One region of the Mesorhizobium sp. M4B.F.Ca.ET.143.01.1.1 genome, then DNA from elsewhere that is predicted to be linked to it. Evidence: riboswitches for the same ligand, from Rfam matches in the RefSeq annotation. Region 1 holds a riboswitch; the other holds the start of a gene.
What was found. A riboswitch is a leader RNA that binds a small molecule or an ion and turns the genes downstream of it on or off. The one in region 1 is predicted to bind thiamine pyrophosphate.

Region 2: it holds a riboswitch for thiamine pyrophosphate, as region 1 does, so the genes downstream of both, thiB (thiamine ABC transporter substrate binding subunit) here and thiC (phosphomethylpyrimidine synthase ThiC) in region 1, are expected to answer to the same signal.

Annotation. Positions count from the first base shown of each region.
Region 1 is NZ_SRSR01000003.1:631,790-638,180, forward strand. Features, by position in the region: gene EN786_RS10355 (NAD(P)-dependent oxidoreductase) at 1-123, shown strand, start outside; gene EN786_RS10360 (aspartate aminotransferase family protein) at 157-1,623, shown strand; gene EN786_RS10365 (DUF2029 domain-containing protein) at 1,642-2,883, shown strand; gene EN786_RS10370 (FkbM family methyltransferase) at 2,880-3,632, shown strand; TPP riboswitch at 3,728-3,844, shown strand; gene thiC (phosphomethylpyrimidine synthase ThiC) at 3,948-5,783, shown strand; gene thiO (glycine oxidase ThiO) at 5,780-6,391, shown strand, end outside.
Region 2 is NZ_SRSR01000005.1:327,515-332,989, forward strand. Features, by position in the region: gene thiP (thiamine/thiamine pyrophosphate ABC transporter permease) at 1-1,303, opposite strand, end outside; gene thiB (thiamine ABC transporter substrate binding subunit) at 1,694-2,698, opposite strand; TPP riboswitch at 2,742-2,855, opposite strand; gene EN786_RS15215 (thiamine diphosphokinase) at 2,957-3,601, shown strand; gene EN786_RS15220 (ABC-F family ATP-binding cassette domain-containing protein) at 3,603-5,423, shown strand.

The sequences.
Region 1 (6,391 bases):
GAGCGCCAGCTCGGCTGGGTGCCGCAATATCGCGACGAGGACATGCTGATCGCCGCCTACAGCGAGTACCGCGCCAAGAAGGACGGCCACGCCGTCGCCACCAAACACGTTCCTGCCGAATAAAGGCGACGAAGGGGAGATTTTCAGATGACCGTCATGGCCAAGCCGGAACACACGAGCACGCGCACGCTGGTCGAGGCGCCGGCGCTGTCGCCCGCCACCATCGCCAAGCCCGAGCTGATGAGCGTCGAGCAGGCCAAGGCGATGGACGTCGCCCGCATCACCGACCTGTTCAAGGCCCATCTCAATCCGGGCCAGCTGCATTTCATGAAGCTGCTCGGCTTCCACAAGGTCAAGATCGAGCGCGCCGAGGGCATGTTCTACATCGACCAGAACGGCCGCAAGATCCTCGACTTCTTCGGCGGCTTCGGCTCGCTGGCCTTCGGCCACAACCACCCGCGCATCCTCGAAGCACGCAAGAAATTCCAGGAGGAGAAGAGGCAGGAAATCGCCATCGCTTTCATGTCGCAATATGCAGCGGCGCTTGCGCACAACATCGCCAAGTGCTCGCCCGGCGACCTCGACATGGTGTTCCTCGGCTCGTCCGGTTCGGAAGCCATGGAAGCGGCTGTGAAGCTTGCCGAGCGCGCCGCCGGCCCGAAGCGGCCGAAGGTCGTCTATGCGGAGAATTCATTCCACGGCAAGACCAAGGGCGTGCTGGCGATCACCGACGGTTCGCTCTACCGCGCCGACTTCAAGGTGGCGGACAATGTCGTGCGGGTGCCCTTCGCCGACATCGATGCGGTCGAGCGCCTGTTCAGGAGCGATCCCGAGATCGGCGTCATCGTGCTCGAAACCATCCAGGGCGGCGGCGGCATCATCCAGGCGCCTGCCGAATACTGGCAGAAGCTGCGCGCGCTTTGCGACCAGTACGGCGTGCTGTGGGTCGCCGACGAGGTGCAGTGCGGCTATGGCCGTTCCGGCCGCTTCTACGCTTTCGAGCACTACGGTGTCGTGCCGGATGTGACGGCGCTGGCGAAATCGCTCGGCGCCGGCAAGGCGGCGGTCGGCGCCATGATCGCCAGGCGCGACGTATACATGAAGGCCTATGGCACGCCGAAGACGGCGATGATCCATGCCATGGCGACTTTCGGCGGCATGGGCGAAGCCTGCGTCACCGCGATCGAGGGGCTCAACGTGCTCTACGACGAAGGCCTGATCGACAATGCGGCCGCGACGGGCGACTACCTTCTGCAGCGGCTGCAGGCGCTCAAGGAGAAGTATCCGAAGATCATCAAGGACGTGCGCGGCAGGGGTTTTATGATCGGGCTCGAGTTCCACGATTTCTCGCAGACCTTGCCGATGGTGCTGAGGCCAATCGTCAGCGTGCTCGACGACAAGCTGAAGGGCTCGCTGTCCGGCTTCGTCGGCTCGCTGTTGTTGCGCGACTACGACGTGCTCGTGGCCTTCACCGAATACAATCGCAACGTCATCCGGCTGGAGCCGCCGCTGATCTGCCAGCGCGAGCATGTCGACCGCTTCGTCGATGCCTTCGACAACCTTCTGTCGCGCGGCATCGTGGCGATCGTGAAGGATTTCGTCAAAAGCCAGGTCGGCAAGTAGAGGGCGCTGAGCAGAACGATGCTGACCAGGCCGCCGACTGTCCCGACCAATCCGCTCGACCGGTTCGCCGGGGCTGGTCTCGCCTGGGGCGAGGGGACCTATGCGCGGCTGGCGGCACCCATCGGCGCGGCGGCTTTCTCGCTCTACATCCTTTTGACGGCGGCAACGGCCTGGATCATGCCCGACGCCAACTGGGATATGCTGCCCTATCTGGCGGTCGCCGAGGAAGGCACCTATCCCGATCCGCAGGTCCTGCACGACTATGCCTACAGCACGGTTAAGGCGGGCGTCTCGGCCGCCGACTACAAGACGCTGACCGACGATGGCGGCGGCTACCGCAGCCATATGGCGGAAAATGCCGCCGACTTCCATTCGCTGCTCGGCATGTACCGGATCAAGTTCCTCTATGCCGAGATCCTGTCCGGCCTCAGCCATGTCGTGTCGCCGGTCGAGGCTATGCGGCTGGTCTCCGTGGTCTCGGTGCTGCTGTTCGGCGGCATCACGCTCATCTGGCTGCGTTCGGAAGGCGCGCTGGCCTTGGCTCCGATAGTCGGCGCGGTGCTGATCATGGCCGATTTCGGCGACGCGGCGCGCGCGTCGACGCCGGACCTGATGTGCTCCGCACTGTTCCTCGGCGGCCTGTTCGCCTATGTGCGCAAACGCGAGGCGGCGACCGCGATCCTGCTGTTCCTCGCCTTCATGGCGCGGCCGGACAACATCGTCTTCCTGGCCATCTTCGCCATGCTGCTCATCATCTTCCGGCAAAGGGCCTGGGGCGCGCTGGCGGGCTTTGCCGCCTCCTTCATTGCCTATTTCGCCATTTCGCACTGGGCCCAGCACCCTGGCTGGTGGCCGCATCTGTGGTTCTCCACGATCGAGCAGCACTACAATATGGACGGCTTCGAGCCGCCATTCTCGCTCGCGGCCTACCTCAAGGCCTTCGCCGCCTCGCTGCTGCGTGCGATCAACGCCAACAGTTGGGTGGGCGTCTCGGTGCTAGCGCTGGCCGGATGGTACGCGCTTGGCCGCGCCGGTTTCCGCCTCGATCGTCGCGCCGGTATCCTGCTTGCGGCGCTGGTGCTCGGCGTTCTGGCCAAGTTCACGGTGTTCCCGATCCACGACACACGCATCTATTTCCCCAACCTGCTGCCGCCCTTCCTGCTGCTTGCTTGCCCGCTGATGGCGCTATGGGCCTCGGCCGGCCAGCGTCGCGTCGCGCCGCACGTCGTTGGCGGAGACAAGCCCGGAGACCCGCAATGAGTTCCGCTTCCAACCTGGCGCGCATCGCGCTCTCGTTCGGCCTTCCGGCCGGGCTGCTCGATCGCGGGCCGGCGCTGCGCGGCACGAAATTCCTCGCCCGGGCGGCGCTGAAGGCACGCTTCGGCGGCAGGCCGTTCCAGATGGTCAATGTCGGCGCCTGCGACGGCGCGCTGTTCGACGACGTGACGCCCTGGCTGCACCGCATTGCGCGGGCGCGGGCGATGCTGGTCGAACCGATCCCCTACAATCAGAAGCGCCTGCGCGCCAACTATCCCGATACCGGGCGCTTCATCATCGAGCCTGTGGCGGTGACGCGGACCAGGGGGACGATCACCGTTCATACATTTGACGCCGCCGCGCTCGAAGACGGCACGCTGCCGATCGAGTTCATCGGCTGCTCGTCGGTAACCGACACCAATCTGATGTCGGGCAAGAACGCCTGGGGCGAGGCGGACGCCAACTTCAACAAGTTCGCGCCGCACCTCAAGGACATCGAGGTGCCGTCGGAGACACTGCAGACGCTGCTCGACCGCAACGGCATTGCCTATATCGACGCCTTCCTCGTCGATTGCGAGGGCGCCGACTGGATGGTGTTCGAGCAGCTCGACCTCAAGCGCTACCGTCCCGGCATGATCAAGATCGAAGTCGGCGCGCTGCCGGCGGCCGAGATCGGCCAGGTGGTGGTCAAGCTGAAGACCGCTGGCTACCAGGTCGGCTTCCAGGCCGAGGACGTCTGGGCTTTCGCCTGAGTTTCGCCGACCTCCCGTCCACAAGGGCAAGTCTCTCCCGCCGCCGCGCCGGCCGAACACGGCTTGACAAAGCGGCGCCGGCCCGTCCAACCTGAGGCAATCACCAGGGGAGTCCCGGCAAGGGGCTGAGATACTGCTGGCTTTCGCGGCGCAGTGACCCGTTGAACCTGATCCAGTTCATACTGGCGTAGGGACGGTGCAAGCGCTTTGCGGGAGTCTATGCCCGAGGTCCTGTTTCGGCAGGGCGACCAAAGCGTCTTTTCATCCTTCCGGCACAGAACTGGGTCTCCAATGCATGAGCAAAGGAGCCTCAAGATGAATGCCCTTACCCCCACCGTGTCGATGGGGCCGTTGCCCGCCTCGCGCAAGATCCACAAGCAAGGCAGCCTCCACCCCCAGATCAAAGTGCCGATGCGCGAGATCTCTGTCCATCCGACGGCCGGCGAGCCGCCCGTTACCGTTTACGATCCATCCGGCGCCTATACCGACCCGGCTGTCGAAACCAACATCGAAAAGGGCCTTGCCCGGCTTCGCCACGAATGGGTTACAGCACGCGGCGATGTCGAAGCCTATGACGGCCGCCATGTACGGCCGGAAGACAACGGGTTCGCGACAGGCGAGCGCCTGACGCCGGAATTTCCGATCCGCAATCGCCCGCTGCGGGCGAAAGCCGGCAAGGCGGTGACCCAGCTTGCCTATGCGCGCGCCGGCATCATCACGCCCGAGATGGAGTTCGTCGCGATCCGCGAGAATCTGGGCCGCGAGGCCCTGCGCGGCAAGCTCGAGCGCGACGGAGAAGCCTTCGGCGCGGCAATCCCCGACTTCGTGACGCCGGAATTCGTGCGCGACGAGGTGGCGCGCGGACGGGCGATCATTCCCGCCAACATCAATCATCCCGAGAGCGAGCCGATGATCATCGGGCGCAATTTCCTGGTCAAGATCAACGCCAATATCGGCAACTCCGCCGTCACCTCGTCGATGGCCGAAGAGGTCGAGAAGATGGTGTGGGCGATCCGCTGGGGCGCCGACACGGTGATGGACCTGTCGACGGGCCGCAACATCCACAACATTCGCGAATGGATCGTGCGCAATGCGCCTGTGCCGATCGGCACGGTGCCGCTTTACCAGGCGCTGGAAAAGGTGGGCGGCATCGCCGAGGACCTGACCTGGGAGGTGTACCGCGACACGCTGATCGAGCAGGCCGAGCAGGGCGTAGACTATTTCACCATCCACGCCGGCGTGCGGCTGCACTATATCCCGCTGACCGTCGACCGGGTGACCGGGATCGTCTCGCGCGGTGGCTCGATCATGGCCAAATGGTGCCTGCACCATCACCGGGAGAGCTTCCTCTACGAACACTTCGCCGAGATCTGCCACATCTGCCGTGCCTACGACGTGTCGTTCTCACTAGGCGACGGCCTTCGTCCGGGCTCGATCGCCGACGCCAACGACGCCGCGCAGTTCGCCGAGCTGGAAACGCTAGGCGAACTGACTCAGATCGCCTGGGCCAAGGACTGCCAGGTGATGATCGAGGGGCCCGGTCATGTGCCGATGCACAAGATCAAGCAGAACATGGACAAGCAGCTCGCCGTCTGCGGCGAGGCGCCGTTCTATACGCTGGGGCCGCTCACCACGGACATCGCGCCGGGCTACGATCACATCACCTCCGGCATAGGTGCTGCCATGATCGGCTGGTTCGGCACGGCAATGCTCTGCTACGTCACGCCGAAGGAGCATCTCGGCCTGCCCGACCGTAATGACGTCAAGACCGGCGTGATCACCTATAAGATCGCCGCACACGCCGCGGATCTCGCCAAGGGCCACCCTGCGGCGAAGGTCAGGGACGATGCTCTTTCCCGCGCGCGGTTCGAGTTCCGCTGGGAAGACCAGTTCAACCTGTCGCTCGACCCCGAAACGGCGCGCTCGTTCCACGACGAGACCTTGCCCAAGGAGGCGCACAAGCTGGCGCATTTCTGCTCGATGTGCGGGCCGAAATTCTGCTCCATGCGCATTTCCCACGACATCCGGGCCGAGGCACAGAAAGAAGGCATGGCGGCGATGGCGCTGAAATACCGTGAGGGCGGCGATCTCTATGTGCCGGCGGACGAGATCGGCGCACCGCTCATACCACAGGGGCGTGAGCCGTCATGAAGGTGCTGGTCAATGGGGCCGGCGTCGCCGGCCTCACCGCCGCCTTCGAGCTCGCCATCCGCGGCGCGACTGTGACGGTTGCGGAGACAAGGCCCGGCCTTGGCGGCAATGCGTCGTGGTTCGCCGGCGGCATGCTGGCGCCCTGGTGCGAGCGTGAAAGCGCCGAGCAGCCGGTGCTCGATCTCGGACGCGACGCCGCCGACTGGTGGGATGCGGCGACGCCCGGCCAGGTGACGCGGGCCGGAACGCTGGTCGTGGCCGCGCCGCGCGATGCGGGCGAGCTCGACCGCTTCGCCAGCCGCACGACGGGTCACCGGCGTGTCGATGAAGACCAAGTCGCGCGCCTCGAGCCCGACCTTGCCGGCCGCTTCCGTCGTGGGCTGCTCTTCCCCGACGAGGCCCACCTCGACCCGCGCCAGGCGATGGCGAAACTTCATGACCGGCTCGCGGCCATGGGCGCCGCATTCCACTTCGGCGCCGATATCAGGCAGGTGTGCGGTTTCGATCGCCGGATCGACTGCACGGGAATGGCCGCTGTCGACGACAGGCTGCGCGGCGTGCGCGGCGAGATGCTGATCCTGCGTGCGCCCGACGTCTCGCTGTCGCGG
Region 2 (5,475 bases), on a different contig from region 1:
CGCTTGCCGCGTCATAGGCAGGGCGGATCGCGCGGATGGCGAAGGGCATCGCCATCACCGCGTTGACGGCGACGACCATCAGCGGGGCAATGGCAAAGACGTCGCTGACTGTGCGCAAGAGCAGGAACCAGCCGGCGCCGACGACGATGGGCGGCACGACGAGGACGAAGCCGGCGCCGGTATCCGCTGCATGTTCCAGCAATGTATTGCGGCCGGAACGGCGTTTCAGGGCCAGCGCCCGGCGCGCCGCGATCAGCGCCAGCGACATCGTCACCGCGAGCGACGCCGACAGGAAGGCCAGCACCACGCTGGTCAGCGTCGCCTGCCGCACCGCGCCCTCGCCGGCCAGCCGGCCGAGGTCGGCGCCGAGGCCTGCCGCGACCGTCGCCGCTATCGGGCCGGCCACGAACAGCAGGGCGAGCACGATCAGGGCCGCGTTCAGCAAGGTTTCCGCCGGGCTCGCCGAAAGGTAGCGGCGCGCCGCCACCGGCAGGTTGGCGTCGCCGGCCGTGTTGGCGCCGAGCCGCGTCAGCGCCAGCACCACGGCGAAGGTCAGCGCGATCTGCAGCAGCGTCAGCGTCACCGCCCGCGCCGGATCGAAATCGAAGCGCAGCGCCTGGTAGATGGCGACCTCCAGCGTCGTGGCGGCCGGCCCGCCGCCGAGCGTCAGCACGATGGTGAAGGAGGTGATGCACAGCATGAACACCAGCCCGGCGACGCCGGGCAGCGCCGCCCGCAGCGCCGGCCACTCGATCAGCCGGAAGGCGGGCCGGACGCCCATGCCGAGCTGGCTTGCCAACCGCCAGTGATTGGCCGGCACAGTGCCCAGCGCCTCGAGGAACAGGCGCGTGGCCAGGGGCAGGTTGAAGAAGACATGGGCGACGAGGATGCCGGACAGTCCGTAGATGCCCGGCCAATCCCGGCCGCCGAGCAGGCCGGCGAAATAGCCGGCGCTGCCATAGAGTGCCAGAATGCCGAGCGCCGCAACGATCGCCGGCAGCGCCAGCGGCAGGGCGAAGAGCTGCAGGATCAGGCCGCGCCCGCGAAATCGCGGATGCCGGGAAAGCGCGCGTGCGACGAACAACGCCGGCACGACGGAAAGCAGCGTCGACAACAGCGCCTGCCACAGCGTGAAGCGCACGACGCGCAGCAGATAGGGATCGAAGGCCGAGGCGGCGCCGGAGAAATCATGCGCGCCTTCGAGGACAAGGCCGGCAAAGGCCCCGCCGATCAGCAAGGCGATGGCGCCTAGCGCGGCGATGCCGGCGGTAATGCGGGGGTCAGAGCGAGGCGCGAGCCGCACGCTGCACCTTGGCGGAACTTAGCGAAAGCCGCGTTCCTTCGCGCCCCCCTCTGGCCTGCCGGCCATCTCCCCCGCGGAGGCTCCTTTCCTCTCCCTCCGGAGGGGGGAGAGGTGGCGCCGCGAAGCGGCGACGGAGTGGGGGAACCACCTGGAAACCGCCGCAGCGGACACAGGAAAGAGGATCGCGTGCAAGCATCGTCTTGATGCGCGCCAAGGTCGACCCCCACTCCGTCGAGCTTCGCTCGCCACCTCTCCCCCGATCGACGGGGGAGAGGAAGGATGCCAAGTCATCCGAGCCGGCGCCTGTCCTCAGCGGCAAAGGCTCCCTTCCGAAGATTGTGTGATCTCTCCCCCCTTGCGGGGGGTGGCTTGGCGCAAGCATCGAAAAACCTACTTGCTCATCGCCGCCAGCCATTCGTCCACCCAGGCCTTGCGGTTGGCGGCGACCTCTTCGGCGCTGAACAGCAAGGTCTTGGTCGGCTTGATCAGTTTGTCGAAGGCCGGATTGAGCGGCTTGTCGGTCTTGCCGGCCGGGAACATCCAGTTGGTTTCGGGGATGACATCCTGGAATTTCGGGCCGGTCATGAAGGCGATGAACTTTTCCGACAGCGGATTCTTCGCCCCTGTCGTGGTGATGCCGGCAACCTCGATCTGCAGATATTCGCCCTCCTCGAAGGACGCGGCCTGGTAGCGCTCGGTGTTTTCCGCGACCATGTGATAGGCCGGCGAGGTCGTGTAGGACAGCACCATCGGCGCTTCGCCCTTGGTGAACAGGCCGTAGGCCTCGCTCCAGCCCGGCGTCACCGTCAGCACCTTGGGCTTGAGCTTGGCCCAGGCTTCCGGCGCCTTGTCGCCATAGACCGACTTCACCCAGAGCAGCAGGCCGAGGCCGGGCGTCGAGGTGCGCGGATCCTGGATGACGATCTTGTCGGTGGCGCTGCCCTCGACCAGTTCCTTCAGGCTCTTCGGCGGGACTTTCAGCTTTTCGGTGTCGTAGACGACGGCGAAATAGCCGTAGTCGAACGGCACGAACGTGTCGTCGCTCCAGTCGCCGGGGACGTTGAGGCCCGACACGCCGCCATGCGGCGCGAACAGGCCGCTTGCCTTGGCTTCCGCTGTCAGGTTGGTGTCGAGGCCGAGCACGATGTCGGCCTTGGTCGCCGCGCCTTCCAGCTTGACGCGGTTGAGCAACGCCACACCGTCGGCGACCGAGACGAATTCGAGGTCGCAGCCGCATTCGGCCTCGAATTCCTTCTTCACCGCCGGGCCTGGCCCCCACTCGGCGGTGAAGCTTTCATAGGTGTAGACGGTGAGCTTGTCCTTCGCGGCCGCAGGGCCCGCGAGAAGCGAAACCAGGCCGGTGGCCAGAACAAGGTGGGATAAGAGCGTGCGCATCGGCGCCTCCTTCGTTGGTGTTGAAAGGAATTGAGGCGTCGGATGTTCCGAAACGTCTAATCCCTCCGCCGGTACAAACCGGATCAGGTTCAGCGGGTTGGCGATTGCCTCTCAGCCGGCCCGCGAAAACCCGCGTCCGGCACCCCGTTAGAGCGTTTCGACACATAGGCCCGGCTACGGCACCGCGCAAGCGGAAGTTTGCCGGGTTTCCCAGGCGCCGCTTCCGTTTCGCCGGCGAGGCTGATAAGGGCGACGCCCATGGGCACATTCACCATCCTGCTTGGCGGCGACCTCGTCCGCACGCCGCGGCTCGACAGCCAGCTTGCTGGCGCGCGCGTCATCGCCGCCGATGGAGGCATCGGCCATGCCCGCATGCTGGGCCTGACGCCCGAGCTCTGGGTCGGCGATTTCGATTCCGTGCCGGCGGACTTGCCGCATGATCTGGCCGCCGTGCCGCGCCAGGTGTTTCCGGCCGAGAAGGACAAGACGGACGGCGAGCTGGCGATCGCCGCGGCGCTCGAGCGCGGCGCCACCGGCCTGGTGCTGGCCGGCGCCTTCGGCGGCAAGCGCGCCGACCACGCCTTCCTGCATCTGGCCCTCGCCGTCCGCCTGGCCGAGGCCGGCATGAGCGTGCTTTTGACCAGCGGCGCGCAGGAGGGCATCCCCCTTCTGCCGGGCAAGGCCGGCTTCGACTATGCCGACGGCACGCTGTTTTCAGTGCTCGGCTTTTCCGATCTTTCCGGCCTCAGCGTCACCGGCGCCAAATGGCCGCTCGACCAGGTCGAGGTGGCGTTCGGCTCGTCGCTGACTATATCCAACGAGGTCAAGGGGCGGCTTGAGATCGCTCTCGGCCACGGCCGCGCGCTGCTGCTCGCTCACCCCTATCCTCTTCCTGAAAGCTGACATGGCCCCGCCTCTTCTCAATCTCGACGGGATAAGACTGACCTTCGGCGGCACGCCGCTGCTCGACGGGGCGGCACTCAGCGCATCCGCCGGGGACAAGATCGCGCTGGTCGGCCGCAACGGCTCCGGCAAGTCTACGCTGCTCAAAATCGCCGCCGGCATGATCGAGCCGCAGGACGGCGAGGTGTTCCGCCAGCCTTCGGCGACGGTGCGCTACCTGCCGCAAATGCCCGACATGGATGGCTTCGCCAATGTGCGCGCCTATGTCGAGGCGGGGCTCGGGCCGGCCGACGATCCCTACCGCGCCACCTATCTGATGGAGCATCTCGGCCTCACCGGCGAGGAGCGGCCGAACGACCTGTCCGGCGGCGAGGCGCGCCGCGCCGCCCTTGCCCGCGTCATGGCGCCGGAGCCCGACATTCTGCTGCTGGACGAGCCGACCAACCATCTCGACCTGTCGGTGATCGAATGGCTGGAGGAGGAGCTTGCCCGCACCTCCTCGGCGGTGATCCTGATCTCGCACGACCGCCGCTTCCTCGAGCGCGTTTCGCGCGCCACCGTCTGGCTCGACCGCGGCCAGACCAAGCGGCTGGACAAGGGCTTTGGCCATTTCGAGGAGTGGCGCGACCAGGTACTGGAAGAGGAAGAGCGCGAGCAGCACAAGCTCGGCCGCCAGATCGTGCGCGAGGAGCACTGGCTGCGCTACGGCGTGACCGCGCGGCGCAAGCGCAACATGCGACGGCTCGGCGAGTTGCAGACCATGCGCCAGCGTTTCCGCAGCCATCGCGGCGCCGAGGGCACTGCCACCCTGGTGGCCAGCGACGCCGCCGAGTCCGGCAAGCTGGTGATCGAGGCCAAGAGCATCGAAAAGAGCTTCGGCGACCTCACCGTGGTCAAGGGTTTTTCCACGCGCATCCAGCGCGGCGACCGCGTCGGCTTGGTCGGGCCGAACGGCGCCGGCAAGACGACGCTACTGAAGATGCTGACCGGCGAGCTGGCGCCGGACGCCGGCAACGTGCGGCTCGGCGTCAATCTCGAGATCGCCACGCTCGACCAGAAGCGCGAGGCCGTCGATCCGCAGGAGACGCTGGCGCATTACCTCACCGACGGGCGCGGCGAGAACCTTCTCGTCAATGGCGAGCAGCGCCATGTCGTCTCCTACATGAAGGACTTCCTGTTCAAGCCGGAGCAGGCGCGCACGCCGGTGCGCGAGCTTTCGGGCGGCGAGCGGGCGCGCCTGCTGCTCGCCCGCGTGCTGGCCAGGCCGGCCAACCTGCTGGTGCTCGACGAACCGACCAACGACCTCGACATGGAGACGCTGGAGTTGCTGCAGGAACTGGTGGCCGGCTTCGCCGGCACCGTCATCCTGGTCAGCCACGATCGCGATTTCCTCGACCGCACCGTCACCAGCGTGATCGCACCGGATGGCGGCGGCCGTTGGATCGAATATGCCGGCGGCTATTCCGACATGCTGGCGCAGCGCGGCGGCTCGAAGCTCGAAGACCGCAAGGCAAGGCCAAGGGCGGAGGCCGGCGAAACGCCCGCCGCAGCGAGATCTGAAACGGCCGCGCCGAAAGGCCCGGCGAAGAAATTGTCGTTCAAGCAGAAATTCGCGCTGGAATCGCTGCCAAAGAAGATCGAGGCAGTAACCGCCTCGATATCCCGGCTGGAGAACAACATCGCCGACCCCTCCTACTACGAGCGCGATCCGGCCTCGTTCCAGAAGACCATCGCCGCCCTCGACAAGGAGCGGGTAACGCTCGCGGCGCTGGAAGAGGAGTGGCTCGAGCTGGAGATGCTGCGGGAAGAGATGGAGGGGTGAGCGGCAATCAACGCCGCCTCGCTGCCGTAACCGTACAATGCGCATATACGCA